2 regions of the Apilactobacillus intestinapis genome follow, and region 2 is predicted to be linked to the other one. Evidence: predicted binding sites of a transcription regulator. Region 2 holds the regulator's gene; the other holds the start of a gene.

Region 1 (11,855 bases), on a different contig from region 2:
GCAAAAACAATCATTAAAAACAATGCGATTAAATAATTCAAATAAATCATTCTCCCCGAATAAAAACAATTCTATTTATTTTGAAACAATATGGTAGTACTATTTATAAATAACTTAGTTATAACTTATTACTTTAGAGAAAGGGAGTCAATGTTATCGACGCACCTCACCCCGCCCGCTTCGGTGAAAAAATATCAACGGCATTCTTCTTAACCTCAATCGGTGGTTGCCTTGATGCATACACTTACATCGAACATGGTGGAATATTTGCAAGTACCCAAACAGGGAATTTAATTTTGTCCGCATTAGCGTTGACACAATTCAATTATGGTCACTTCTTAGAAAGAATTTTACCGGTGATTGCATTTTCAATCGGAATTCTATTGGCTAATTGGATTCACCATAATCTAGATAAACATAAACTAAACTACTGGAAGGTCTATATTTTAGCCATTGAAATTGCAGTCTGTACAATCGTGGGATTTTTGAAATACAATGTTCCACAATTAATGATCACGACTTCAATGTCTTTGACAACGGCCCTTCAACTTTCAACATTTAATACAATGTCTGGATTGGGATACTCCAACATGTTTAGTACTGGAAACCTTCAAAAAACAATGAATAATCTATTCTTGTATTTGGAGACTAAAAAACACGAATTCAAAACCAAGTTACTTTACTACGGTGGTCTGGTTTTAAGTTTTCTATGCGGAGCTTTTGAGGCCAGCATCTTATCACTTTTCTTCCATACTAAGACCATCTGGGTTGTCGGATTGGAATTAATCGTCATTCTTGTATTCCAAATTCGATGCATCCTAATCTATCGACACGAAAATCAACTATAAAAAAGACCCTATAAGGGTCTTTTTTTATAGGATTGATAATACGTTAACCCGAATCAATTCTCGGCTTTCCTTTAAGATAAAGGCTTTGTCGTATTTATCAGGATATAAATTATATAGTTCGATAAACTTAATCAAAACCGTCGCAATTACGGCAGCAATGATTTCGATTCGTTTTGTGGTAACCAACGGGTTAATTTTTGTCAGCGTCTTTTGATTTATTCTTTCGAAGAAATCACTTGCCTGTGCCCTAAATCCATCATCATGATTGAATAAAAATTCCACAGTATTTTGGTTATCCTTTACTATATCCAATATTTTAGATACAAATTTACCTTCCAATAAATCTACTCGTAAGGCCGATTCTTTTTTTGCTAAAAACACATTTTGTTGAGCAACGATTTCTTGAAAAATCTTCTTTTTTTGATCATCAAATATGGCATACTTGTCGTAATAATGTTGGTAGAATGTCCCCCTGGAGATTCCCGCTAATTCAGCAATTTGTTTAACGGTTACTTCCTTTAATCCGTATTTAGAAACTAGCTCCATAAATGCATTAATTATCTGTTTTCTAGTTTTATCACGCTTGTTTCGATACATTCAATCACCCTTTTTTCGAAAATTGAACACATGTAAGATTTTGTAAATTGAATTGGTTAAATTATACCCTAATATTGAATATATCAATAAAATATTGGAGGTATATTTATGAAAAACACAAACCAATTATTTCAAAACGGAACTGGTGCCATCGTAGTTCCCGGACTTTTCGATGGAACCCTATCAATTAAGGAATTACTATCACATGGTGATACCGGAATCGGAAGCGGTGATGGTCTGGATGGTGAACTAATCATTGTTGATGGCAAGCCATACAAGATTGCTGGTGACGGTAATGTCACCATCGTTTCAGATGATTTCACCGTTCCATTTGGCAACGCCCACTTCGCCGATTTCAAAGACTTTGAAGTCAAAGATAATCTATCAATCGATGAATTAAACGATGAAATTTTTAACAAGGAAAAACTGCAAAACACTCAATTTGCGATTAAACTCCACGGAACTTTTCAATCTGTTAAGGTAAGATCCGTTTACAAACAAAGTAAGCCATACCCTAACCTAATTAAAACAGCGGAAAGTGAGCATATCTTTAACGGAGAAAAAGTTACTGGAACCATCATCGGATACTATAATCCATCTCCATTTAGTCAAATTGCTGTATATGGTTTTCATATGCACTTCATCGCCGATGATTTATCAATTGGCGGACACTTAAGCGACTTCCGTAATTTCAATGGTGAATTTGGCATTCAAAAATTTAACCAATTCATCTTACAACTACCTACCGATAATAAAGAATTCTTGGAACACGATTTTTCAAAGGATGATATCGAAGGTGCCATCAATCAAACATCCAAAGATAATTCTCAAAAGAACTTTTTCAATAAAGTTCTTTTTTGTATTTTTTATTCGGATTTTACTTATTAAACGTTAGTATATCAATACTTTGGGCACGATATGTAAGTATTCAATTTGAACATTTTTAGACAAAATTTCAAAAACATTCGACGAAAAAAAGCGAAATCGCTCACCACTACGTATTATGAGAAAATTAAATTATTATAATCATTCAGTACGCACTATTCAAATTGACATTCAAGAATGTTTTTACACTATATATGCGTGTTAACATTATTTTAGACACAAGTTATAGTGTATATTTTAAGGATAGGACTGATATAATGTTTGATAAAACTTTTGCCCATTTAAACGTTATAAAGAATTCTGGTGACAAGACCAAATTCTATAAATACAAGATTGATTTTGTACTAAATCAACTGGGTATTAGTAAGGAAGATAACAAGCGTTTCTTTGAACGTTTGAACCTATTTACTAAGGATCAAGAAGAAATTACCTCAAGTCATATTCATGACTTCATCATTCAATTTCTAGAAGAAAATGATTTCTTAGATGCTAAAGAGCAATACTTAAAATATGAACAAAAAGACATTGAAAAATTCAAGAAAGCAACCGATGTAAAGGCTCGAATCGACCAACTATTCAACCGTTACGACAGAGTTGTTCACGAAAATGCCAACAAAGATAGTAACGTCTTTAACACCCAAAGAGACCTAGAAGCAGGGGCTGCCAGCAAGGCCATCGGTCTTCAAATGCTACCTCCACTAGTAGCCAAAGCTCACCTTAGAGGTGATATTCACTGGCACGATTTAGACTACTCACCAGCAACTCCTGAAACCAACTGCTGCTTAGTTGATTTTGCAGAAATGTTGAATAACGGTTTTAAGATTGGTAACGCCGAAGTTAAATCACCTCGCTCAATCCAAACTGCGACCGCTCAAGTTTCTCAAATCATCGCCAACGTAGCATCCCTACAATATGGTGGTCTATCATTCGACCGTGCCGATGAAGTGCTAGCTCCATTTGCCGAAATCAACTACGAAAAACACTTAAAGACCGCTTCAGAATGGGTCGAAGAAGACAAGCGCGAAGACTACGCCAAAGACCGTACTAAGAAGGATATCTTTGACGCTATGCAATCACTAGAATACGAAATTAACACCCTATACTCATCACAAGGTCAAACACCTTTCACAACTGTTAGTTTCGGTCTAGGTACCAACTGGATTGAAAAGGAAATCCAAAAGGACATCCTAAGAATTCGTATTAAAGGACTTGGTAAGGAACGTCGTACTGCCATCTTCCCTAAGCTTATCTATGTATTGAAGAAAGGCTTAAACTTAAACCCTAACGACGAAAACTACGACGTTAAAGAATTAGCCATCGAATGTGCTACAAAGCGTATGTACCCTGATATTTTGATGTACGACAAGCTTTGTGAAATCACCGGTGACTTCAAGGCCCCAATGGGTTGTCGATCATTTCTACCTAAGTGGACTGACGAAAACGGTAAGGCCGTTAACGCTGGTCGTATGAACCTAGGTGTTGTTACCGTTAACCTTCCACGTATCGCACTATTGGCTAATGGTGACACGGACTTGTTCTGGCACATTTTTGAAGAAAAGCTAGGTATCGTTCACCAAGCCATGGCATACCGTATCGAAAGAACCAAGGAAGCTAAACCAGATAACGCCCCACTACTATACAAGTACGGTGCATTTGGTAAACGCCTAAAATCAACTGATAGTGTTGATGAACTATTTAGAAACGAACGCGCCACTGTATCACTTGGTTACATCGGACTATACGAAGTTGGTACCGCCTTCTTCGGTCCAGATTGGGAATCAAACCAAGAAGCCCACGACTTCACCGTCAGCATCGTTGCTGAATTAAACCGTCTATGCCGTGTTTGGAGTAAAGAAAGTGGATACCACTACAGCCTATACTCCACTCCAGCCGAATCATTAACTGATACATTTGCTCAAGACGATATCGAAAAATTCGGTAAGGTTAAGGACATCACAGATAAGGAATACTACACTAACAGTTTCCACTACGACGTTAGAAAACGTCCTAACCCATTTGAAAAACTAACATTTGAAGAAGCTTACCCTCACTATGCCTCAGCTGGTTTCATTCACTACTGTGAATACCCTAACCTAAAGCAAAACCCTAAGGCACTAGAAGCCGTTTGGGACTGGGCATACGACCATGTTGGATACCTAGGTACAAACACTTCAATTGATAAGTGCTTCAAGTGTGGTTTCAAGGGTGAATTCGAAGCTACCGCTCGTGGCTTCAAGTGTCCTCAATGTGGTAACCACGATCCTAAGTACTGTGACGTTGTTAAGAGAACTTGTGGTTACTTGGGTAACCCTCAAGCACGTCCAATGGTTCACGGTCGTCACGTTGAAATTTCATCACGTCAAAAGAATATGTCGAAAGGAATGGTAGAAAGTGTCGCACATGAAGAGACAGCCAAACAATCCAAAGCCTAAGGAATGGCTTGCAAAAGACTTAAGCCAACAATATATTGCTGACTATAAGCCATTTAACTTCGTTGATGGTGAGGGCATCCGTTGCAGTATCTATGTTTCTGGTTGCAAGTTCTTATGCCCTGGCTGTTACAATGTCGCCTCACAAAACTTCCATTACGGACAACCTTACTCACAAGATTTAGAAGACCAAATCATCGAAGATATGAAAAAAGATTATGTTCAAGGTCTTACCCTCTTGGGTGGAGAACCCTTCTTGAATACGCAAGTATGTCTTCGTTTATGCAAACGAGTTAGAGAAGAATTCGGCCACACCAAGGATATCTGGTCATGGTCAGGTTACACATTTGATGAATTACTAAAAGATTCATATGACAAATTAAAACTACTTTCAATGATCGACATCCTAGTTGATGGTCGTTTCATGGAAGACCAAAAAGATTTAACTCTTCAATTCCGCGGTAGTGCTAACCAAAGAATTATCAATGTGCCAAAGTCCCTTAAAGAAAATAAGGTCGTACTTTGGGACAAGTTAGTTCACTAGGAGGATTATTGTGTTAAAAATTGAAAACCTACACGTTAAAATCAATGAAACAGATGAAGAAGTCATCAAGGGTCTAAACTTAACCATCCCCGACGGTGAAGTCCATGTCATCATGGGACCAAACGGAACCGGTAAGTCGACTCTTTCTCAAACCATCATGGGTTCTCCAAAGTATTCAATTACTGAAGGAACCATCTCATTTGATGGCAAGGAATTAAACGACATGGCAACCGATGAACGTGCCCGTTTGGGTCTCTTCATTGGTATGCAATACCCTACTGAAATCAGTGGGATAAAAAATGTCGACTTCATTCATGCCGCAATGAATGCGGTGGCTGACAAACCAGTATCAGTTTTAGACTTCATGAAACGTTTAGACTACGTCATGGACTTCTTAGATATCGACGAATCATACACCGACAGATACCTTAACGAAGGTTTCTCCGGTGGTGAAAAGAAGCGAAACGAAATCCTTCAAATGATGATGATTCAACCCAATCTAGCCATCCTAGATGAAATCGATTCTGGGCTAGATATCGACGCCTTAAAAGTTGTTTCAAAGGGAATCAATCACATGCGAGACAATCACTTCTCTTCACTTATCATCACCCACTACAACCGCATCTTACGTTACGTTAAACCAGATGTCGTTCACGTTATGATGGGTGGTCGCGTCGTTACCAGCGGTGACTATCACCTAGCTGAACAACTAGAACAAAACGGTTACGCCCAATTGCGTGATCAATTAGGCATCGACGTAAAGCTGGTGGATGAATAATGAGTATGTCAGTTCAAGAATTTGCCCAATCACATAACGAACCACAATGGTTAACCGTTAAACGCATTGTCGCAAACGATATGAAAAAGACGATGAAGGTTCCCGCACCACTTCGCAAGTTTCACTTTGAATCTCCTGAACTTAGTTTCCGTTCAATAGATACGCAAAACTTAGCACCTAAAAACTTACAGGATTTAGGCATTATCATGATGGACTTGTTCGCCGCTGCAAACGAGTTTCCGGAACTAATCCAAGAAAACTTGATGGAAAAAGCAATTTATTGGCGTGATAACGCATTAAATGCGAACCATCTTGCGTATCTACAAAGTGGTGGGTTTGTTTTCATCCCTAAAGATGTCTGCGTTGATGAATCAATCGACATCTCCGACTTAGTCGATCACAACATGCAGGAAAAACACCTCCTAATTATCGCTGCTTCAGGAAGTGAAGTTTCATTCACCTACAAGGATTCAAAACAACACCCTAAAAACGACCGCCTAATGATTGAAGTATTGCTAGGAGATCACGCCAACGTCTCCTTCTATGACGCTGCAATGACTAATAGCGAAAAATCTCACCGCGTTTTAAATGCTTATTTAGCGCAAAACGCCAACTTAAAGACTTATGTCGGACTATTTAATCATGGTGACAGTCGCTACTACAGCAACATTGACCTCGATGGTATGGGCAGTTCCGCTAGAATTAATCTAGTGAGTCTATCCGATCAAAACCAAAACCAAGTAGTTCAAACCAAAATTATCAATAAAAGTCCCAATACGAGTGGCTTGATATCACAACGTGGTATCGTCGCCGATAAATCCAAGACTGTATACGATACTACTGGTCAAATTAAGCTGGAAGCTAGCGACTCTGATTCAGATCAAATCAGTCGACTATTGACTTTAAGTCCCGAAAGTAAGGGGAAAATTGACCCAATTCTTTTAATCGACAATCACGATGTGGTTGCCGGTCACGCTGCGAGTGTTGGTAAAGTTAACCCCGAACAGCTATACTATTTAAAAACAAGAGGAATTGACACCAAGACCGCCCGTTTCCTATTAACCCGCGGATTCTTGACACCTTTAATTGAAAAATTCCCAGACAAATCAGTACAAGAACACTTATTAAATAACCTAGAGGAGCGTATTCATGGATAGTCTAAACATTCGTCATCACTTTCCCATCTTCAAAGAGCATTCAGATATGATTTACTTTGACAACGCTGCAACGACTCAAAAGCCAAAGTACGTCATTGACGCAATCAGTAACTTTTACACTCACCACAATTTCAACGTGCACCGAAGCGTCTACACTGATGCCGGGGAAACGACAGAAATGTTTGAACAATCCAGACAAAACATTGCCTCATTCATTAATGCCAGTAGCGCAAAAGAAATCGTCTTTTCTGCTGGTACCACCGATAGCATTAACTTAATCGCTAACGGATATTATGCAAAGCACATAAAAGATGGTGACGAGATTGTGGTTTCAATCGCAGAACACCACAGTAACCTCCTTCCATGGCAAAAGATTGCGAAAAATAACGGCGCAACTTTGAAATTCATTCCGCTAAATGAAGATGCCAACCTCGACTTAAATGCCGCTAAACAAATCATTTCCGACAAAACCAAATTAGTGGCAGTCACTGCCGTTTCCAATGTCTTAGGAAACATCAATCCCATTGATCAACTAACCACATTGGCTCATGAACACGGCGCTGACATCCTAGTCGACGGTGCGCAAGCTGCTCCCGAATTACCAATCGATGTGCAAGAAACACCAATTGACTGGTTAGCCTTTTCCGGACACAAAATGATGGCACCAACCGGCATCGGTGTTTTATACGGTAAACAAGATTTACTAGAAAACATGGATAGTCCCCGTGTCGGCGGCGAGATGATTGAATCAGTATCAACTACCGACTACAAGCTTAAAGACATTCCATACAGACTAGAAGCCGGCACCCCAAATATTGAGGGTGTCATCGGTTTAGACGCCGCAATTTCTTATCTAAAAGAACTTAAAATGACTAACGTGCAGGCACAATGTGAAAAACTAGGTCAATACCTATACGACCAACTTAACGCTTTAGACGGCGTTTCAGTATATGGACCAACTAAACGTCAAACTGGAATCGTCTCTTTTAACGTCGACAATATTCACCCACACGACGCTGCAACCTTCCTTGACTCTAAGAATATCGACGTCAGAGCTGGTCAACACTGTGCCGAACCACTAACCCACAAACTGGGAGTCAACGCGACATTACGTGCTAGTCTCTACATTTACAACACGATTGAAGAATGCAACCGACTAGTCGACTGTATTAACGAAATGAAGGAATTTTTCAATGGATCTAAGTAACATTTATCAACGCATCATCATGCAAAAAGCCAGTGAATGCCCTAACAATAATCAGTTTGATTCAGACGTCCATCTAACTAATCCCACTTGTGGTGATGACATTTCGATGACCGCTGATACAAAGCAGCCCAACGTAGAAAACCTACAAGTGGCATGCGATGGCTGCATTATTTGTAAGGGTGCCACTCAGATGATGATAGAAGCAATTCAAGATAAATCCGCTGATCAAATCAATGAACTCGTTTTAAATATGTCCAAAATGATGACACACGAAGATTTTAACGAAGAACTGTTAGGTGATTTAGTCGCCTTTCAATCCGTCGTGCACCTACCAATTCGCATTAAATGTGCCATGCTTCCCTTCAAAGCAATTTATCAATTAATTAACGGAGATGATATCAATCGATAAATCAATCCAACACTTAAATGATGATTATCAATACGGTTTTAAAGACGACGTTAAACCCGTCTTTTCAACCGGTGATGGCCTAACTGAAGATATCGTCCGCGAAATCTCAGCACAAAAACATGAACCCAAATGGATGTTAGATATTCGTTTGAATGCTTTTAAAATCTTCCAAAAACTACCCATGCCTGACTTCGGTCCCGACCTATCTGATCTCGACTTAAGCAAAATCAGATACTTCCAAAGAGCGACCGATTCAGTATCACGTAGTTGGGACGATGTTCCAGAAGATATTAAGAACACCTTTGAAAAAATCGGGGTGCCAGAAGCAGAACGTAAATACCTAGCTGGTGCCGAAGCTCAATACGAATCAGAAGCTGTTTACGCCAACATCAAAAAAGAATTCGCCGACATGGGAATCATCTTTTCAGATACCGATACGGCATTAAAGGAACACCCTGACTTAGTTAAGGAATACTTCGGTAAACTAGTTACGCCTCAAATGAACAAATTCGCTGCGCTAAACACAGCGGTTTGGTCTGGTGGTGTCTTCTTGTACGTTCCAAAGGGTGTCCATGCCAAGATTCCAATCCAAGCATTCTTTAGAATCAACGCCGGTCGAACCGGTCAATTCGAAAGAACCTTAATCATCGTTGATGAAGATGCCAGTGTGAACTACGTTGAAGGTTGTACCGCCCCTAACTATTCAGAAGATAGTTTGCATGCAGCCGACGTCGAAGTCTTCGTGAAGAAGAACGCCTTTTGTCGCTACACCACCATTCAAAACTGGTCCGACAATGTTTACAGTCTGGAAACCAAACGTGCTTCCGCTGATGAAAATGCCACCATGGAATGGGTCGACGGAAACCTAGGATCCAAGGTCACCATGAAGTACCCAAGTATCGATTTGAATGGTCCCTACGCCAACGGAACAATGCTATCAATCGCATTTGCCAGCGGTGACATTTACCAAGATACCGGATGCATCATGAGGCACCATGCTCCTCACACTTCATCCAACGTGGTATCAAAATCAATCTGTAAAGACGGCGGAACTTGTAACTACCGTGGAACAATTCGTATGATTGAAGATGCTCACTACTCTAAATCACACATTGAATGCGACACGATCATCATGGATGATGACTCAATGAGTGACACCATTCCGCACAATGATATTTACAATGGTGATTCCGAAATCGAACACGAAGCCAAGGTTTCAAAAATTTCAGAAACCGACCTATACTACTTAATGAGCCGTGGCTTATCCGAAGCTCAGGCTACTAAGATGATTATCATGGGATTCATTGAACCCTTCTCAAACCAACTTCCAATGGAATACGCGATGGAATTAAATAAATTAATTGATTACCAAATGGAAGATTCCGTTGGTTAAAATTAGCGCCCCTAGAGCTTTTCTAGGGGCGCTTTTGTTTCATGTGAAACAAATTTAGATATTTCATTTGACTAATTAAAGATTTAGTTTATACTTAATGTAACATTTTATAACATATAACTATTTTAGGAGATGTTTTTATGCGTATCGAAAAAGATTGTGTTGGTAAACTAGAAGTTCCTGATGATGCTTTGTATGGTATCCACTCCCTTAGAGCCGCAAGGAATTTCCCGATTACAGAAGAGAAAGTTGACCCGCTTTTGATCGAAAGTTACATTCAGATTAAAAAAGCCTCAATCACCGCAAATTACGGTGCAAAAGCGACTGATGTTATAAAATATAACACAGTCGTAGATGCTTGCGACTACTTACTTGAGCACCCCTCACCAGAGAGTTTTATCACTCCAGCCATCCAAGGTGGGGCCGGAACTTCCACAAATATGAACGTAAATGAAGTAATTGCCAATGTCGCAATGAAATTACATCCTGATGTCTTCATTCATCCAAACGATGATGTTAACCAGGCACAATCTACTAACGATACCTACCCAACCGCTGGTAAACTAGCAATGATTAAACGTTTACCAAAATTAACCAGCGAAATTAATCGATTAATCGAAATCCTAGATGAACTATCCAAGAAATTCCAGTTCACCATTAAACTAGGTCGAACCCAACTTCAGGATGCCGTTCCTACTACCTATGGAAAAACATTCCATGCTTACGCTTCATTATTCCGTCGTGATTTGAAACGAATCAACAGCGCTGAAAATGAACTAAAGGCCGTCAGCATGGGTGGAACTGCCATCGGTACTGGTACTAACACCACTAAGTACTACCGTGATCACATCGTGGACGAAATCAACAAGATTACCGGTTTCGACCTCAAACAGGATGAAGATTTAATCGACGCTGTTCAAAACACAGATCACTTCGTCGCATTCTCCTCTAGTTTAAAAACATTGGCCGTTGACTTATCCAAGTTCAGTAACGACTTACGTCTACTTGGTAGCGGTCCACAATCTGGTTTGAATGAATTAATCCTACCAAAACGCCAAGCCGGTTCATCAATCATGCCTAACAAGGTTAACCCTGTTATCCCAGAAGTTGTGAACCAGGTTGCCTTTGAAGTAATCGGTTTTGACGCCACCGTCACTGCCGCTTCAGAAGCCGGTCAATTGGAACTAAATGCCTTTGAACCAATCATGTTCAAGAGCATCCTAACCGCCGAAGTTCACTTGGCACGCGCAATCGAAACATTGGTTGACCACTGTCTAGACGGTATCGACGTCAATGTTAAACAGTGTCTAGATGACGTTCGTAAATCAGCCGTAACCGCCACAGTCCTATCTCCTATCTTGGGTTACAACAAGACCACCGAGCTAATCAAGACAGCCACCAAGGAAAACAAGACTGTACCAAACCTACTAATTCAAAACCATATTTTATCTCCTGAAAAAGTTAAACAACTATTCTCCCCAGAATATCTAGTTAACGGTGAAAGCTAATAAAAAAAGAGCTGACCTGAACCCCTAAAATTGGAGGATGGTTATGCAATTTTCTGGGAGGAATTGTTCCGGTATTCAACCGGTGACATTCCTCCCAGTT
Region 2 (19,736 bases):
CAGATGATCAACCAGAAATCAAAAAAGCAAGAGAAATGGGATTACCAGTATTTAGATACCACGAATTCCTAGGTGAAATGATTAAAGGACACACTAGTATTGGTGTTTGTGGTGCCCATGGTAAGACAAGTACTACTGGTTTATTAGCCCACGTATTGTCAGGAATTGCACCTACTGATTACCTTATCGGTGATGGTACTGGTAAAGGTGTTCCGAATGCTAGATTCTTTGCATACGAAGCTGACGAATACCGTCGTCATTTCTTGGCAACTAGTCCAGACTATGCAATCATGACTAACATTGACTTCGATCACCCTGATTACTACACAGGAATCGAAGATGTTAAGAGTGCATTCCAAACATTTGCTAACCAAACAAAGAAAGGTATCTTTGCTTGGGGTGACGATGAAAACCTAAGAGACATTAGAGCTGATGTTCCAATCTATTACTACGGAACTAGAGAAGACGATGACTTTAGAGCTGTTAACGTTGTTAAGAGCACTTCTGGTTCAGAATTTGATGTTGAATACAAGGGTAAGAAATTAGGTCATTTCCAAATTCACTTATATGGTGAACACAACGTGTTGAACGCATTAGCAGTTATCGCTGTTTCATACTTCGAACACGACAACCTAGACGAAGTTCAACGTGAATTAGAAACTTTCAAGGGTGTTAAGAGACGTTTTGCACAAAGAAAAGTTGCTGACATGACTATTATTGATGACTATGCTCATCATCCATCAGAAATTGACGCAACCATTGATGCTGCAAGACAAGAATACCCAAACAAGAAGATTATTGCGGTATTCCAACCACACACATTCAGTCGTACAATCGCTTACCTAGATGATTTCGCTAAGAGTCTAAACAAGGCTGATGACGTATACATCACCAAGATTTACAGCTCACCACGTGAAAAATCTGGTAAGATTTCAAGTGCTGACTTAGCAAACAAGATTACTAAGAATGGTGGATTGATTGAAGCCGAAAACATGTCACCGTTACTTGAATATCATGACGCTGTTGTCGTATTCATGGGTGCTGGAGATATTCAAAAGTACGAAAGAATCTACGAAAACTTGTTGAATGATGTAACAAATAACATGAATTAAACACTTGTAGTTTCTTACGATTCTGGTAGAATACTTCTAACACATCGTAAACAAGGAGGTTTATGGATTTTATGAATAACTATGATCAAGCTGGACGTCGTTTAGTAAACGATGCTTTCGGTATGAACAGATTTTTAACTAAAACATACGGATGGATGACTCTTTCAGTATTAATTTCTGGAATTGTTGCATATCTAATGGGTGGAATGTACCACGCTAGTTTTAGCTCTGGAGCAACTATCGTAGGTTTCATTCTATGGTTTGTGTTAGCTTTTGCTACTCAATCAGTTGCTATGCGTAATGCATTTGCTGGATTTATTATGTTAGTGATTTTTTCAGCATTAACAGGTGGACTATTCTCATATGTATTTATGATATACAGCTCAACTGCAATTGCTGAAGCATTCTTCACTACTACCATTGATTTCGCTATTATGGCCATCATTGGGGTCACTACTAAGAAGAGCTTAGATAAGATTGGAACACAAGCAATGGCAGCTTTTATTGCATTGCTTGTTGTAAGTATCATTAATTTGTTCTTACACAATCCATTATTTGACCTATTCATTTCATTTATTGCTGTGATTATCTTTACAGCATTTACTGCTTATGACAGTCAAAAGATTAAAGAAGCATTTAACGAATATGGTTCTGAAGTATCAGAAAATGGTTTAGCCATTAATGGTGCGATGATTTTATACATGGACTTTATTAACTTATTCTTAAACTTACTAAGAATTTTTGGTCTTGGTGATGATAACAGATAATAAAAAAGATGGTGTTTATACAACACCATCTTTTTTATTTTTTATATAATATACTATGCGTGCATGTTAAAATTAAATTATCGAAGAAAACGGTAAGGAGAATTATATGTCTGATAAGAGATTATTATTAATCGATGGAAATAGTATTACTTATAAAGCTTTCTTTGCTTTAATTAAATTAGTAGATCGTTTTACTAATAACGAAGGAGTACATACTAACGCAATTTATGGTTTCAACAACATGCTAAATATCATGTTAGATAAAGTGAAACCAACTCACGTTCTGGTGGCCTTTGATGCCGGAAAAACTACATTTAGAACAGAAATGTACTCTGATTACAAGGCTGGTAGAGACAAGACTCCTGAAGAATTAGTTGAACAATTCGACTACGTAAAAGAACTATTAAAAAATCGTGGTATTAAATATTACCAACTAAAAAATTATGAAGCAGATGACATTATCGGTACACTTTCAAAACAAGCCGATGGTTTAGGATTCGATACAACCATTGTTACTGGAGATAATGATTTAACTCAACTATGTTCAGATAAGACAACTGTATCAATTTCTAACCGTGGTGTTTCTGGTGTTGTAAGATACGATACTGACTATGTTAAAGAAACAATGGGAATTACTCCTGAACAAATTATTGATTGGAAAGCCTTGAAAGGTGATTCATCTGATAACTATTCTGGTGTTACCGGTGTCGGTGACAAGACATCCCTAAAACTAGTTAAACAATTTGGCAGCGTGGAAAACCTATATGACCATCTTGATGAGGTTTCGGGTAAGAAACTAAAGGAACACCTAATTGAAGATAAGGATGAAGCTTTCCTAGCGAAGAAGTTAGCTAGAATTAATCGAGAAGCTCCTATCGAAATTTCAATTGATGATACAGTATATCAAGGAGATCATCTAGATGATTTGATCGCGTTTTATCGTCAAATGAACTTTAGAAAATTTCTTAGCGAAATGAACACCACTCAAAATGCCAATATGAAGGATATTGAATACGCTGAAGTTAGTGATGATACATTATCTGAAATCGCTAAACAAGACAGCGATAGGGTGACATTTTACCTTGGCATGGATGGTGATAACTATCATGACGCTCCATTCATTGGATTTGCTCTAAAGATTAACGAAAAGATTTACGTATCAAACGATGTTGATTATTTAAAGAGTGATCAGATTAAACAAATCATTGAAAGCAATGATGTTAAAAAAGATGTATTTGATGCTAAGAGAACCTATGTTGGTTTAAATCGTTTAGGCATTACATTAAACAACGTTGATTTTGATTTATTGCTATCTTCATACCTATTGGACACAAACGACAATAGCAATGATTTAGGTAAGGTCGCTAATCGTCATGATTATTTTGATGTTCAATCAGATGATGATGTATATGGTAAGGGCGCTAAACGTGAAATTCCTGAAGGCGACAAGTTATTCAACCATTTTGCTAGAAAGTTAAATGCCATTGACGCACTTAAAGATAAGCTATTTGATGGTTTAAAGGAAAATAACCAATGGGACCTATATACCGATGTTGAATTACCATTAACATTTGTACTAGCTAGAATGGAAATTGCTGGTGTGGTAGTTGATAAAGATGTTCTAAACGAAATGCAAAGCAAACTTTCAGAACGTTTGGAAGAAATCAAACAAACTATCTACAACGATGCCGGTGAAGAATTCAATATTGCATCCCCTAAACAACTAGGTGTAATTTTATTTGAAAAATTACAGTTACCAGTCATTAAGAAGACTAAGACCGGTTACTCAACTGCAGTAGGTGTCTTGGAACAACTTGCTCCTGACTATCCAATCGTTGAAGCAATCCTTGAATATCGTCAACTATCCAAGATTCTATCAACCTATGTTGAAGGATTATTATCTGATATTCATGGGGATGGTAAGGTTCATACTAGATACCTACAAACTCTTACCCAAACTGGAAGATTATCTTCTGTAGATCCTAATCTACAAAACATCCCGGTAAGAACTGAAGAAGGACGTAAAATCAGACAAGCATTCGTGCCTAGTCATGATAACTACCAAATCTTCTCATCCGATTATTCTCAAATTGAATTGAGAGTTCTTGCTTCTATCTCTGGTGACAAGAACATGCAAGATGAATTCATTCATAACGATGATATTCATGCATCAACCGCCAGAAGAATCTTTGGATTGAAGGATAACAGTGAAGTTACTCCTGAACTTCGTCGTCAAGCTAAGGCCGTTAACTTCGGAATTGTTTATGGTATTTCCGATTTTGGTTTAGCAAAGAATACTGGAATCAGTCGTAAAGATGCTAAGGAGTTCATCGAAAAGTACTTTGCTGAATATCCTGGTGTTAAGAAATACATGGATGAAAGTGTTGAAAGCGCAAAGAAAAATGGTTATGTTGAAACCATCCTTCACCGTCGACGCTATCTACCTGACATCAATTCAAAGAACTTTAACCTAAGATCTTTTGCAGAAAGAACAGCAATGAACTCACCAATCCAAGGTAGTGCTGCTGATATCATCAAGATTGCAATGATTAAGATGGAAAACGAATTAAACAAACGTGGCATGAAAGCCAAGATGTTATTACAAGTGCATGATGAATTGATTTTTGAAGCACCTGATGAAGAAATTGAAGTACTAAGCGAATTAGTACCAAAGGTAATGGACTCAGCTGTTGAACTTAACGTTCCGCTAAATGTTAAAAGCCATTACGGTAAAAACTGGTACAGTTTGAAATAAATTAAGTGAGGTTTAATGATATGCCTGAATTACCTGAAGTAGAAACTGTTAGAAGAGGTCTTACTAACTTAGTGGAAAGTGCTAAGGTTAAGACAATTGATGTATTATATCCAAAAATGATTAATGTTAGTGCAAAGGAATTCAAGGATACTCTAGAAGACCACACTATTAATCGTATTGATCGCCGTGGTAAATACCTATTATTTAGATTTGATAACGAAATGACTTTGGTCTCACATCTAAGAATGGAAGGTAAGTATGACGTTGAACCAGATGGAACTGAACCAACTAAACATACTCATATTATTTTTCATTTGGATGACGACCGTGAACTAAGATACAAAGATAGTCGTAAGTTTGGTCGAATGTACTTAGTTAAAAATGGTGACGAAAAGACGCTTTCTGGTTTAGGAACAATTGGTCCTGAACCAACAGATGAAACTCTAACATTTGATTACATGAAATCAATCATGAACAAGGCTAGAGGAAAGATTAAGCCATTTTTACTAAACCAAAGTAATATTGCTGGATTAGGTAATATTTACTGTGACGAAGTTTTATGGTTGACCAAGATTCATCCTGAAACTCAAACAAACTTAATTACTGATGAAGAAATTGAAGAATTAAGAAAGAACATTATTGCAGAAATAAAAATGGCAATTAAGGGACATGGAACTACTGTTCACTCTTATTCAAATGCATATGGAGAAGCTGGATCATTCCAAAACCATCTACATGTGTATGGTAGAAAAGGTGAACCTTGCGAACGTTGCGATACCTTATTAGAAAAGATTAAGGTGGCTCAACGAGGCACAACATTCTGTCCTAACTGTCAAAGAAAAGTGGTTGAATAATATGACAAGAGTAATTGGTTTGACCGGTGGAATTGCCACTGGAAAATCAACAGTGGCTGAGTATCTAGCAAGTGTTGGATACGAAATCATCGACGCTGATAAAATTACTCACCAGGTTCAATCAAAAGGCAGCAAAGGTCTAGAGGCTATTGCTGCCTTTTTTGGTAAAGATATTATCAAAGAAGATGGTGAGTTAAATCGACAAAAATTAGGTTCAATCGTGTTTAATAACAAATCTAAACTAATTGAATTAACCAGAATCATTGATCCATTCATTCGCAGCGAAGTGATTAGAAGAATTAATGAAACTACAAATGACGTTGTCATCTTAGATGCACCGACATTGTTTGAGAATGGTTATCACTTTATGTGTGATGATATTGTCAGTGTTGTCTGTGATTTTGATGAACAGGAAAAGCGCTTAATGGAACGTGATTCTCTATCCAAGGATGATGCAGAAGCAAGAATTAAGAGCCAATGGCCTTTAAAAATTAAGGCAGAATTGTCCACTTATGTGATTGATAGTAATGGAAGCATTATGCAAACACGCAATCAAGTGGTAAAATTGTTTAATAACATAGATTAATTGAGGTGAAACATATGCAATGTCCTCATTGCCATAAAAACTCTTCGAGAGTAGTTGACAGTCGTCCTGCCGAAAATGGCCAGGTAATCAGACGTCGACGTGAATGTGAAAATTGTAATTACAGATATACAACATTTGAAAGAATCGAACAAACACCATTATTAGTTATTAAGAACAACGGCAATCGTGAAGAATTTGATCACGAAAAGATTCTTCGCGGAATTATTCGTTCTGCCGAAAAACGTCCAGTGCCAATGGACGCAATGACATCTATCGCAGATAAGGTTGAAAACCGTATCCGTTCTTTAGGCGAAAACGAAGTATCAAGCCAACTAATTGGTGAATATGTGATGAAAGAACTAGTGAATGTCGATGAAATTGCTTATATTCGATTTGCTAGTGTTTATCGTCAATTTAAAGATATGACGGTCTTTTATAATGAATTAAAAGAGGTATTAGATAAGGACCAAAAAAATAAGAAATAGCGGGGAATTAATATGACAGATCAATGGCGAGAGGTAGATCCTCTATCCAAGTTTATATTGTTGGCAGATGATGATTTATCTGACTTACAAAGAACTTCTTTGGATGTTTTATATCAGCCAATCATTGGTGTCTTGCCATATGCTTTGATTAACAATTTTTGGCGTATGAGTCATGAAAGAAAGACACATCAAGCACATAGTCATTTTGAAACCTTGTCTTATTTGAGTGTCGATATGAAATCATTTTACGAGGCCCGCTTAAGATTAGAAGCGGCTGGTTTGATGAAGACATACATCAAGACTAGTGATAAGGGCGAAAAACAATATGTCTATCGTCTGGTTAGTCCACTATCCGTTAATGATTTCTTTATTGATGATTTACTAAGCGTTTCACTTTTACAAGTAATTGGTGAAGATAGATACGTTGACTTATACAATGAATTTATCCGACCTGGATTTGATTTGTCCGAATATAAAGACGTTTCAAGAAACTTCCTTCAAGTGTTTAATATTCGTGATAGCGAAGTTACCAACACACCAAAGGCTGTTCAACAAGTTAAAAATAGTATTAATGATAATAGTAGTCACGTTAAAGCCGGTCCAGTCATCGAAAAAAGTGATGACTTTGACTTTAATTTACTATTAGACATGCTAAACCAGTCTTACGTTAATACATCCGATGTTAAGAAGAATATCAATTTGATTAATTCAGAACATCAATTGTACGGTATCGATGAGATTGAAATGGCTAAATTGATTGAAAAGGCAACTAATGTTACCAATAACGTCTTTGATCCAAACAACTTTAAGATTTTAGTATCTAGACAATTTCAATCAAATGCGGATAACATATCACGTGAAGCCACCAATGCTGATAAATCTACCGAGGCAGATAGCAACGATTTAAACGCCCAGGAAAGACAATTGATTAAATCGGCCAGTGAATATGCACCAATCGAATTTTTAAACTATTTGAAGAATGCTAAGGGTGGTTATGTTCATAGCAATGAGGAACGCATGATTTCTGACTTGGTTTCTAGACAAATTCTAAAACCAGAAGTAATCAATATGATTGTTTATCATCTACTAATTGATCAAGAAAAGTCCGGTTTAAATAAGAACCTCTTTGAAGCAATTGCTGATAACTGGTCACAAAACAATGTTACCGATGCAAGTAAGGCAATTACTTTCATCAAGAACAGACAAAAAGAATTAAACAAACCTAGAAAACCACGTTTCAATAACAATCGTAAGATGACGGTTAAAGAAACCCTTCCTGATTGGGCAAAAGATAACGAAAAGCCAAAGGAATATGGTAAGGTTAACGAAGATAAGAAAAAAGAACTAGAAGCAAGAATTCAAAAGCTTCGTAACAGTAGAAAAGAGGGTAGAGAATGAAAAACTTAAGTGATGAATTTGCAAAGACTTTAAGCAAACCAAAATACAACGAACGTTACCAACAATCAGTCAATGCTGTTTTAAATAATGAAGACGTTAAGTCGTTTTTAAACAAGCACAAAGACGAATTGGAAGACGATGTTGTAAAACGCTCAATGTCAAAACTATATGAATTCGTGCAAGAAAATAACAAACTAAAGAACAATCAACCCACAACAATTCCTGGATATACGCCAGTATTAGTTGTTAATAAGGGATTGGTTGATATTTCATACGTTCCTACACAAGAAACTAAGGACAACATGAAGAAGGCCAAAGTGCTTAAACGAATCCACGCGGTTGCAATGCCTAAGAACATTAAAAACGTCACATTGGATCAATTTGATTTAAGTGAAAATGATTACCGTATGAATGCGATGGGGATGGTCACTGATTTTATCGAGGAATATACCAATGCACCTAAGAAGTGGCACCAAGGGATGTATCTATACGGTGAATTCGGTGTTGGAAAAACTTTCCTAATGGCTGCAATGGCCAATGAGTTAGCTAAGAATGGATTTGAAGTAACATTGGTTCACTTCCCAAGCTTTGCAGTGGAAATGAAAAGTGCGATTTCCAGTAACTTGGTTGCTGACAAATTAGATACAATTAAGAAGACACCAGTCCTAATCCTAGATGATATTGGTGCTGATTCTATGTCTTCATGGGTAAGGGATGATATCTTGGGTGTTATTCTTGAATACAGAATGCAAAACTCGCTAAGTACATTCTTTACTTCAAACTTCTCAATGCAACAATTTGAAGAAGAACACCTAGCTGTTAACAATAAGGGTGACGTAGAACCACTAAAGGCTAAACGAATCATGCAACGTGTTCACTACTTGGCAAAAGAAGTAGGGATGTTTGGTCAAAATCGTCGCCCACAATAATTAATGCTTGACAATTTAAGCGTGACTGTCGATAATAAAGACAGTTAATAAAAGACATGATTTTAAATCTCGACTTACAGGGAGAGGATACATTTGCTGGAAGTATCTTCATGTTCAGGTTTGAAGTTACCACTTTTATTTTAAATCAGAGGAAAATTCTGAATCGGGTTGTTTCGTTATAGACTATTATGAGGCCTATTTGTTTGTGCAGGTAGGTAGAATTCGGGTGGAACCACGTTTATAACGTCCTTAGTGTCTATTTATTTAGATGCTAGGGACTTTTTTGTTTCTATTCGAAAATTACACAAGGGAGTGCTCTATTATGGCAAAGATTTCATTTGAATTTCCTGACGGTAGCGTAAAAGAATTCGATCAGGGAGTAACTACTGAAGATATCGCTAAATCAATCTCAATTAGTTTAGCTAAGAAATCAGTAGCTGGTAAGATTGACGGAAAAATGGTTGAAATTGATTTACCACTTGAAAAAGGTGGCAAGATTGAAATCGTTACAAAAGATACAGAAGATGGTCTAAAGGTTCTACGTCAAACAGCTTCACAATTGTTAAAAGCTGCCCTTGCTGACCAATTTAACAACATCCAATTTGGTGAAAGTACTTCTGACGAAGATGGTTTCTTCGTTGATACTGATAAACGTGATTCACAAGTTAGTGCCGATGAACTACCACAAGTAGAAGAACGTATTAATAAAATGGTTTCAGACAATGTAAAAATTGAAAGAAAAGTATTATCTCTAGAAGATGCTTTAAAGCAAGTTGATGGAGATCCATACCAAGCTAAGTTAGTTAACGAATTAGCTGAAGACGGTCAAGTTGTCTTTTACCAAATCGGTGATTACCTAGGTTTAGGTGAAGGTGTTGTATTACCAGAAGCTAAGGCTGTTAAGGAATACAAATTACTTTCAGTTGCCGGTGCATACTGGGAAGGTAAATCATCAAACCCAATGCTACAAAGAATCTTCGCTACAGCATTCTACAAGAAAGCTGATTTAGAAGAAGATCTAAAGAGAAGACAAGAAGCTAAAGAAAGAGACCACAGAGTTATCGGAAACAAGTTAGACTTATTCTTCGTTGACCCTAAGGTTGGTGCTGGTTTAGCTTACTGGATGCCAAATGGTGCTACTATCCGTCGTGTTGTTGAAAGATACATCATTGATAAGGAATTAGCTAACGGTTACCAACACGTTATCACACCAGTTCTAATGAACCTAGATGCTTACAAGACATCTGGTCACTGGCAACACTACCGTGAAGACATGTTCCCACCAATGGACATGGGTGATGGTGAAGAACTAGAACTACGTCCTATGAACTGCCCTAGTCACATCCAAATCTTCAAGCACCACATTCGTTCATACCGTGAACTACCAATGAGAATTGCTGAACTTGGTATGATGCACAGATACGAAAAATCAGGTGCTTTATCAGGTCTACAACGTGTTCGTGAAATGACTCTAAATGATGGTCACACATTCTTAAGACTAGACCAAATCCAAGACGAATTTAAGAAGGTTCTTGGTTTAATGGTTGAAGTATACAAAGACTTCGATATTAAGAACTATCACTTCAGATTAAGTTACAGAGATCCTAAGAACACTGAAAAGTACTTCGATGATGAAGAAATGTGGAGCAAGTCACAATCAATGCTTAAGGGTGCCATGGATGACCTTGGCCTAGACTACGTTGAAGCCGAAGGTGAAGCAGCATTCTACGGTCCTAAGCTTGATGTTCAAACTTACACTGCAATGGGTAATGAAGAAACTCTATCAACTATTCAATTAGACTTCATGTTACCTGAAAGATTTGATCTACACTATGTTGGTGAAGATGGTGAAGAACACCGTCCAGTTATGATGCACCGTGGTTTAGTTTCAACTATGGAAAGATTTATTGCTTACCTAATCGAAGTATACAAGGGTGCATTCCCAACTTGGTTAGCTCCAAAGCAAGTTAAAGTTATTCCAGTAAGTATGGAAAAATACGGTGACTACGCTAAGGAAGTTAACAGCAAATTAGCTGCATTAGGTATCCGTACAAGTGTTGATGACAGAAACGAAAAGATGGGTTACTTAATTCGTGATGCTCAAACTAACAAGATTCCATACACAATCGTCGTTGGTGAAAGTGAAATGAACTCAAACCAAGTTTCTGTACGTAAGTACGGTGAACAAGATAGTGAAAGTCTAAGTCTTGATGACTTCATCAAAGAAATTCAAGAAGATATTAGTAACTATTCAAGAGAAAAATAATAAATGTTATTGACATGTACCACTCATGTGGTATTATATAAGTAACGAAAAAGCAGAAGCATCCCGCTTCTCGCCTGAGTGATCGAAAGAGATGGCTAGGCATGATATCGGATTAACCTTTGATTTAATGTTCAAAGGACCAAAAGCGGGTGCTCAACTGTGGGCATCCGCTTTTTTCTGCTTTTTAATATACTTGGAGGTGAATTACCATAGCAAACGATATGATGGTTAATGATGGAATTCGAGCTCGCGAAGTTCGTTTAATTGGTGCTGATGGTGATCAATTAGGTATTAAGTCAAAGGACGAAGCAATGCAAATTGCTGAAGCTGCTGGATTAGATTTAGTAGTTGTTGCTCCAAAGGCTAAGCCAATGGTTGCTAAAGTTATTGATTACGGAAAATACCGTTTCGAACAACAAAAGAAAGCTCGTCTATCTCGTAAGAAGCAAAAGGTAGTTAGTGTTAAGGAAATTAGATTAAGTCCAACTATTGATACTAATGATTTTAATACTAAGTTGAAGAGAGCTAAGACATTCATCGCAAAAGGTGAAAAAGTTCGAGTTTCAATTCGCTTTAAGGGACGTGCCATCACACATAAGGAAATTGGTCGTGATGTTTTAAACAGAATGGCAGATTCTACATCAGATGTTGCTAGCGTTACTCAACGAGCAAAAATGGATGGAAGAAGTATGTTCCTAATGCTCGCACCTAAGTCAAGCGATAAAAATTAGATAGTATTTTTATAATACTTAAGTTAAATTAAGGGAGGATTTTTTCAATGCCAAAGACTAAATCAAATCGTGCAATTGCAAAGCGTTTCAAGAAAACTGCTAAGGGTGGTTTAAAGAGTGCTAACGCATTCACAAGTCACCGTTTCCACGGTAAGACAAAGAAACAACGTCGTAACCTACGTGGTACAAGCATGGTAAACGATACATTAGCAAGCAAATACACAAAGATGTTTTAATTAATACTTTTAAGTAAGACATAATTTAGGAGGATTTAAATATGCCAAGAGTTAAGGGTGGAACAGTTACTCATGCACGTCGTAAGCGTGTTTTAAAAGAAGCTAAAGGTTACCGTGAAGGTAAGCACAGTCTATTCAAGACTGCTAAAGATCAAGTTATGAAGTCACGTGAATACGCATTCCGTGATCGTCGAGCAAACAAAGGAAACTTCAGAAGATTATGGATTGCTCGTATCAATGCTGCTGCTCGTATGAACGGCTTAAGCTACAGCAAGTTAATGCACGGTTTGAAACTTTCAAACATTGAAATGAACCGTAAGATGCTAGCTGACTTAGCAGTTAACGATGAAAAAGCATTTGCTTCATTAGCAGAAACTGCAAAGAAAGCTATTAAATAATCTATAAAAACTTTCACCACTTAAGGTAAGTAGGTGGGAGTTTTTTTCTTATTATGGGCACCGCTAATTTTGGTGCTCATATAATACATAATATTATTGAGGAGAATTAAAATGATTTCTAAGTTTAAACCAACATGGATGATTCCAGTCGTATATAATATTTCACCATCAAAACTAAAAGACATGGGGATTAAGGCCGTTTTTAGTGATCTAGATAATACCTTGATTCCTTGGAATAATCCTGATGGAACTCCTCAATTAAGAGAATGGATATCTGAGCTCAAGAAAAACAATATTGAATTAATTGTTATTTCAAATAATAAACATAGCCGAGTTCAAAGAGCGTTAAGAAGTTTGAAATTAAACTTCATCTCACGCTCCTTAAAGCCATTACCTAGAGGTATTAATAAGGCTTTGAGAGATTACCATTTACACCACAAAGAAGTAATTATGTGTGGAGATCAATTATTAACTGATGTTTGGGCTTCAAACAATGCAAACGTTAGAAGTGTGTTAGTTAAGCCATTAATTGAATCCGATGCTTGGAATACTAAGCCTAATCGCTTCTTAGAAAAATTAATATGGAAAAAATTAAGAAACAAATATGATGATTTAGACTGGCAGGAGGATATAAATGACAGAAATTAATCAATTACAAGATGAAGAAATTAGATGTATTGGTTGTGGTGCGTTAATTCAAACCACAAATCCTGATGAACTAGGATACACTCCTAACTCTGCTCTTGAAAAGGGAAAAGAAAGTGGCGAAATCTACTGCCAACGTTGTTTTAGATTACGTCACTATAATGAAATTTCACCAGTTAGCTTAACTGATGATGATTTCTTGAAACTATTAAACCAAATTAGAGATGCTAATGCGCTTATCGTATACTTGGTTGATGTCTTTGACTTTAACGGAAGCTTGATTCCTGGATTACACCGTTTCGTAGGTGATAACCCAATCATGTTGGTTGGTAACAAGTCTGACTTGCTACCAAACTCACTAAAACGTTCTAAACTAAAGGATTGGATTAGACAACGTGCTAATGAAGCCGGAATTCGTCCAATTGATGTTGAACTAGTTTCTGCTAAAACTAATGAATCAGTTGATGATTTATTGAAGAACATCGATAAGTACAGAAATGATCGTGACGTCTATGTTGTAGGTGTTACTAACGTTGGTAAGTCAACATTGATTAACCAAATCATTAGACAAAACACTGGAATTAAGGAACTAATCACTACTTCAAGATTCCCTGGAACTACATTAGATAGAATCTCAATTGATTTGGAAGATGGACATGAATTAGTAGATACACCAGGTATCATTCATAAAGAACAAATGGCACATTACCTAAACGGTAAGGATCTAAAGATTGTTCAACCACAAAAGCCAATCAAGCCAAAAGTTTATCAATTGAACCCAGAACAAACACTATTCTTTGGTGGTGTTGCCCGTTTTGATTACGTTCAAGGTGACAAGAAGCATGGTTTTACTGTTTATGTTGAAAACAACTTACTAATTCACCGTACTAAGTTAGCAAATGCTGACAGCTTCTACGACAAGCATTTTGGTGAATTATTAACTCCACCAAGTAGTGAATCAATTGATGATTTTCCAGAATTGGTTCGTTTCGAATTCAAGACCGATCAAAAGAGCGATTTAGTATTCGAAGGACTTGGATGGATTACCGTTCCAGCTGGTGTAGTTGTAGCTGGATGGGCACCTAAGGGTGTAGACGTATTAGTTAGAAGAGCAATGATATAAAAAGCGAGGTACAAAATTGAAATTACGCGGAAAACAAAAAAGATATTTAAGATCACAAGCTAACAGAATGAAACCTTTATTCTCTGTTGGAAAGAATGGTTTAAACGAAACTTGGTTAGAACAAGTATTGGATGCTTTACACAGACGTGAACTAATCAAGGTTAACATTCAACAAAATTCTGATTTAGAAGTTAGTGATGTTCAAGAATACATTGAAGCAAACAGTGACATCAATGTTGTTCAAACAATTGGAAAGACATTACTATTATTCTTACCTGCAAGTAAGGAAAAGTTCCAAATTTACTCTGTAGAAGTTAGAAATATTTAGAGGAGTTCTTATCAATGCATAGTGAAAAGGTGCAAACTTTACCTAAGTTAAAATCTTTAAACAAGCGCAAAAAAATCGGGATTATTGGTGGAACCTTTAATCCGATTCATAATGGTCATCTATTTATTGCGGATCAAGTAAGGAGTCAATTAGGACTAGAAAAGGTATACTTCATGCCTGATTTCATCCCACCTCACGTTGATCATAAAGATGCAATTGATGCTGATGACCGCGTCAATATGGTTAATCTAGCAATCAACGATAATGATAAGTTTGATATTGAAATGCTAGAAATCATCAATCGTGGTAAAAGTTACACTTACAACACTATGGTAGAATTAAAGAGAAGACATCCCGACTATGAATACTACTTTATTATTGGTGGTGACATGGTTGAATACCTACCTAAATGGTATCGTGTTGATGATTTATTTAAACTAACTCATTTTGTAGGTGTTAGAAGGGAAAATTATCCAATGTCGACTAACTATCCAGTGATATGGGTAGATGTCGCCAAGCTGGACATATCTTCAACCTTAATTCGTAAACTGGTATCTAACCATCAATCAATTCGATACTTGGTTCCAGATGCAGTTTTAAAATATATAAAGGAGCATCATCTTTATGAATAATGTTGAATTAACATATACAAATAAGTACATCCCTTTATCCAGAGAAGAACTAATCGAAAAACTAAACAATGCTTTAACCCAATCAAGATTTGAACACGTTTTACGTGTTGAACAAATGGCGATTGAACTAGCAAAGAAAAATAATGTAGATGTTGAAAAAGCAAGTGTTGCAGGACTTTGCCACGATTATGCTAAGCAAAGACCTGATGACGATTTCATCCAACTAATTAAGAAATATCGTTTGGATGACTTATTGTTGCAATACGGTAATGCAATTTGGCATGGTGAAGTTGGTTACTTAATGGTTCAAAACGAATTAGGTGTTACTGATATCGATATCTTGAATTCCATTAAGCATCACACCACCGGTGCAAAGTACATGTCAAAGCTAGAACAAATTGTATACATGGCCGACTATATCGAAATGGGACGCGACTTCCCAGGTGTAGAAGAAGCACGTGAGATTACATTTAATAATCTAGCTGACGGGGTGGCATATCAAACTAAGCACACTCTACAATATTTAATTAGTGCCAATAAACCCGTTTATCCAAAGACCATTGATACCTATAACGAATGGGTAAATGGATCAAACATCAAATAACGAGGAGATTTCAAATGAATAGTAAAGAAAAATTAGAAGTAATTGTTAAAGCAGCGGACAGTAAGAGAGCTCACAACATCGTTGCTTTAAACGTCCACGAAGTTAGTTTAATGGCTGACTACTTCGTAATCATGGATGCAGCATCAAACAGACAAGTTAAGTCTATTGCTGATGAAGTTGCTGACCAAGCTGAAGAAGCTGGTATCAGTGTTAAAGAAGTAGAAGGTAAAGACACTGCTAAATGGATTTTATTGGACTTAGGTGACGTTATTGTGCACGTATTCCAAGAAGATGAAAGAGAATACTACAACCTAGAAAAACTATGGTCAGATGCTGATTCAGTAGACGTTTCAGAATGGGTTAAGGACTAGTCAAATGATTTATCAAGAATTCGCAAAATTCTATGATGAATTATTTGATGAAACTATGTATGATCAATGGCTTTCTTTTGTAAAAGCAAATGTATCAAAGAATGATTCAATTATGGACATGGCTTGTGGAACCGGACGCTTATTAGCGCTGCTTGCCGCTCAAAACTATAATGTTTGTGGTATGGACTTATCTGAAGACATGCTTACACTAGCAGAAGAACATTTAAGAGATATTAAACCAGATATGCCATTAATTCAAGGTGACATGACTGAAATGGAAGGAATTCCTAACTTTGATGTGATTACCTGTTTTGATGATTCATTATGTTACTTGCCAGATCAAAACGTACTACAGACTGCTTTTGAAAAGGTACATGAACATCTAAATGATGATGGACAATTCTTATTTGATGTAATTACGCCATATCAAACAGATGTCGTATATCCGGGATACATGTATAATTACCATGATGATAGCAATGCTTTCATGTGGCAATCATACTTAGGTGATGAAGATCACTCAGTAGAACATGACTTAGTATTTTTTAAGTACAACGAGTCAATCAATGCATATGATCAATTTAGTGAAATTCATTTGGAAAGAACTTATAAAGTTGATATTTACATTGATTTATTGAAGAACGCAGGATTCAAAGATATCAAGGTTAGTGCTAACTTTGGTAAAGACGAAATCACTGATACTACAACTAGATGGTTCTTTGTATGTAAGAAGGGATGATTCGATGAAAGCTGTTGGTATAATTGCTGAATATAACCCGTTTCATAATGGGCATAAGTACCAAATTGAGCAGGCAAGACAAGCAACCAATGCTGACGCAGTCATCGTAATTATGTCAGGAAATTGGGTACAAAGAGGCCAACCTGCTATATTAGATAAATGGACTAGGGCACAAATGGCAATGGAAAATGGTGCTGATATGGTAATTGAGTTACCAGTGCAATGTGCCGTGCAGCCTGCTGATATATTTGCTAGGCACGCAGTGAACATTTTAGCTAGTCTTAAGTGTGAGTGGCTATCATTTGGTAGTGAACATCCAAACATTAACTTTAATGAGCTGGCTAATGTTGATTTAAAGGAAACTAAAATAGATCATGATTACACCAAAAGCTATGCTGAGTTAATCAGGGATGCATTAACTAATGCGACTGGAGAAGATGTCAGTGCACCAAATGATGTATTGGCGTTAAACTATGCAATTGCTAACCAAAAAAATAATCACCAAATGAAGCTAGTTCCGATTAAGAGAAACGGTGCTAACCATCATGATTGTGATTTAAATAACGATGGGGTAATTGCTAGTGCTTCTGCAATAAGAGCTGCTATCTTAAATAATAGTAAGAAATTGGTCCAATATCTTCCCGATAGCATTGATATCGAAGCTTTAAAGAATCATGTTGATTGGGAAGATTTCTGGCCATTATTAAAATATAAGATTGAAACATCAAGTATTGATGAATTAAATCATATCTATCAAATGACTGAGGGATTAGAATATAGACTAAAGAAGTATATCTATGAATCACATTCTTTTGATGAGTTTCTACACTTGGTTAAATCTAAACGCTACACATACGCAAGACTTCAACGTTTATTCGTTTATACGCTCTTAAATTGGCGTAAAAGCGATGATTTGAGTCAAGAGTATGTCAGAGTATTAGGCTTTAATAAAAGCGGTAGAGCGTATTTGAATGACATTAAGAAGCAAGTAGAACTACCTGTAATTACTAAGATTAATAAGGAACTATCTGAATCAGAATTAAATTTTGATGTAGTATCTGGTAGGATTTATGAAAATATAAATCATATTCCTCAAGATGCAGGAAAAATTCCATTAATTTATTAATTTTTAGGCCGGGTATCAAGGATATGACCTTGACAAACTAACTTCTTAATATGTATAATTAACGCTGTTGCATTAGGAGGAATAGACATGAAATGGTTCTTAAAGGAACTATCCGAATACAAAAACAAGCCACTTTCAGTATCAGAAGATATGAACTTATCTGATGATATTATGAGTAGATATAGCAAATATGTTATTTCTGCTGATGACGATATTCACGTTGCTGCTAACGTTTTCTCTGAAAACGGTGATGCAATTGTGACTGCTCGTGTAACAGGTAAGATTGTGGTTCCTTCATCAAGATCATTAACTCCGGTTGAGTTACCATTGGATTTCTCAATTAACGAAGTTTATGTTGAAACTAATTTGCGCTTGAAAGAACGTGAAGATGAAGGTGAAATTGCTTTCCTAGTAGATGACGAAGGCGAAATTGATTTTGATAAATCAGTTGCCGACAACATCATCCTACAAATTCCAATGCACATTTTGTCTCCTGAGGAAATCGAAACTGGTAAAATGCCAGAAGGAAATGACTGGGAAGTTATTTCCGAAGATGATTTAGCCGAAAAAGAGGCAAATGATAAAAAAGTAGATCCACGTCTTGCTAAGTTAAAGAACTTCTTTGACGATAGTGATAATTAAGCAAGACTTAAAAATTTTTCACTAGTGGATATTTTAATATAAAGGGGGTTTTTGCATTGGCTGTACCAGCAAGAAGAACTTCAAAAGCTAAGAAGGGTATGCGTCGTGGTCACATTAAGTTGGCTAACCCAGGTTTGAGTGCTTGCCCAAACTGTGGTGAATTACGTAAACCTCACATGGTATGTCCTAGTTGTGGATACTATGATGGAAAACAAGTTGTTAATGAAAACAACTAATTAAATAAAAAAGCTACCAGAACACCATGGGTCCTGGTAGCTTTTTTTGTTATGTAAGTATAATTATTTTATTTATTTAAACATTTATATTAAACTTAAATCGAGAGAATGGTTCGTTTTCTAATTTAAAATAGTAAATTGGTGAAAAAATTTAAGATTTTAATAATAATATTCGGATTAAGCTCTTCTATTATGAGAAAAAACGTGATAAAATGTACAAAGTAAGTTAAGATTTTCTAAAATAAATGGAGAGGTGTAATTTAATGAGCCGTATTTTGATAATTGAAGATGAAAAAAGCTTAGCTAGATTTGTAGAGTTAGAGTTGAAGCATGAAGGTTACGAAACTCAAGTAGCCTTAGACGGTCGCGAAGGACTAGAAGAAGCACTAAACAACGACTATGATGTTATTCTTTTAGATCTTATGTTACCAAAGCTTAATGGTATGGAAGTTGCTAGAAGACTTCGTGAAAAGAAGACAACTCCAATCATTATGATGACAGCAAGAGATTCTGTTATTGATAGAGTTTCAGGATTCGATCATGGTGCAGATGACTACATCGTTAAGCCATTTGCTATCGAAGAATTATTAGCTCGTGTTAGAGCATTACTTCGTCGTATTGATATCGAAGGTGACGAAAACGCTGAAGATCAAAAGGTTGTTTACTTTAAGGACATTACTGTCGAAAAAGAAAGTAGAATCGTAAAACGTGGAGACGATATTATCGACTTAACTAAGCGTGAATACGAATTACTACTTACTTTAATGGAAAAC

Evidence for each region. Region 2 encodes NrdR, which represses ribonucleotide reductase genes. Its sites were predicted from a motif close to ACACNATATATNGTGT; they were not measured.
Region 1: nrdD (anaerobic ribonucleoside-triphosphate reductase) is a predicted target of NrdR. The motif match lies at 2,547-2,562, and genes of this name have one in related genera.

Annotation. Positions count from the first base shown of each region.
Region 1 covers NZ_JBMHFD010000021.1:1,735-13,589, forward strand. Annotated here, with positions in the region: gene ACOMA7_RS07445 (cation:proton antiporter) at 1-50, opposite strand, end outside; gene ACOMA7_RS07450 (YoaK family protein) at 192-848, shown strand; gene ACOMA7_RS07455 (TetR/AcrR family transcriptional regulator) at 873-1,445, opposite strand; gene budA (acetolactate decarboxylase) at 1,554-2,333, shown strand; gene nrdD (anaerobic ribonucleoside-triphosphate reductase) at 2,588-4,762, shown strand; gene nrdG (anaerobic ribonucleoside-triphosphate reductase activating protein) at 4,731-5,303, shown strand; gene sufC (Fe-S cluster assembly ATPase SufC) at 5,308-6,081, shown strand; gene ACOMA7_RS07480 (SufD family Fe-S cluster assembly protein) at 6,081-7,238, shown strand; gene ACOMA7_RS07485 (aminotransferase class V-fold PLP-dependent enzyme) at 7,231-8,445, shown strand; gene sufU (Fe-S cluster assembly sulfur transfer protein SufU) at 8,432-8,854, shown strand; gene sufB (Fe-S cluster assembly protein SufB) at 8,838-10,247, shown strand; gene ACOMA7_RS07500 (aspartate ammonia-lyase) at 10,388-11,755, shown strand; gene ACOMA7_RS07505 (IS3 family transposase) at 11,797-11,855, opposite strand, start outside.
Region 2 covers NZ_JBMHFD010000001.1:342,463-362,198, reverse strand. Annotated here, with positions in the region: gene murC (UDP-N-acetylmuramate--L-alanine ligase) at 1-1,112, shown strand, start outside; gene ACOMA7_RS01995 (Bax inhibitor-1/YccA family protein) at 1,184-1,879, shown strand; gene polA (DNA polymerase I) at 1,986-4,634, shown strand; gene mutM (bifunctional DNA-formamidopyrimidine glycosylase/DNA-(apurinic or apyrimidinic site) lyase) at 4,655-5,488, shown strand; gene coaE (dephospho-CoA kinase) at 5,490-6,074, shown strand; gene nrdR (transcriptional regulator NrdR) at 6,089-6,559, shown strand; gene ACOMA7_RS01970 (replication initiation and membrane attachment family protein) at 6,572-7,957, shown strand; gene dnaI (primosomal protein DnaI) at 7,954-8,886, shown strand; gene thrS (threonine--tRNA ligase) at 9,209-11,152, shown strand; ribosomal protein L20 leader region at 11,197-11,337, shown strand; gene infC (translation initiation factor IF-3) at 11,374-11,883, shown strand; gene rpmI (50S ribosomal protein L35) at 11,931-12,119, shown strand; gene rplT (50S ribosomal protein L20) at 12,161-12,517, shown strand; gene ACOMA7_RS01940 (YqeG family HAD IIIA-type phosphatase) at 12,629-13,165, shown strand; gene yqeH (ribosome biogenesis GTPase YqeH) at 13,152-14,285, shown strand; gene yhbY (ribosome assembly RNA-binding protein YhbY) at 14,302-14,613, shown strand; gene ACOMA7_RS01925 (nicotinate-nucleotide adenylyltransferase) at 14,628-15,245, shown strand; gene yqeK (bis(5'-nucleosyl)-tetraphosphatase (symmetrical) YqeK) at 15,238-15,849, shown strand; gene rsfS (ribosome silencing factor) at 15,864-16,220, shown strand; gene ACOMA7_RS01910 (class I SAM-dependent DNA methyltransferase) at 16,225-16,959, shown strand; gene ACOMA7_RS01905 (nucleotidyltransferase) at 16,964-18,085, shown strand; gene ACOMA7_RS01900 (DUF177 domain-containing protein) at 18,173-18,727, shown strand; gene rpmF (50S ribosomal protein L32) at 18,784-18,963, shown strand; gene ACOMA7_RS01890 (response regulator transcription factor) at 19,227-19,736, shown strand, end outside.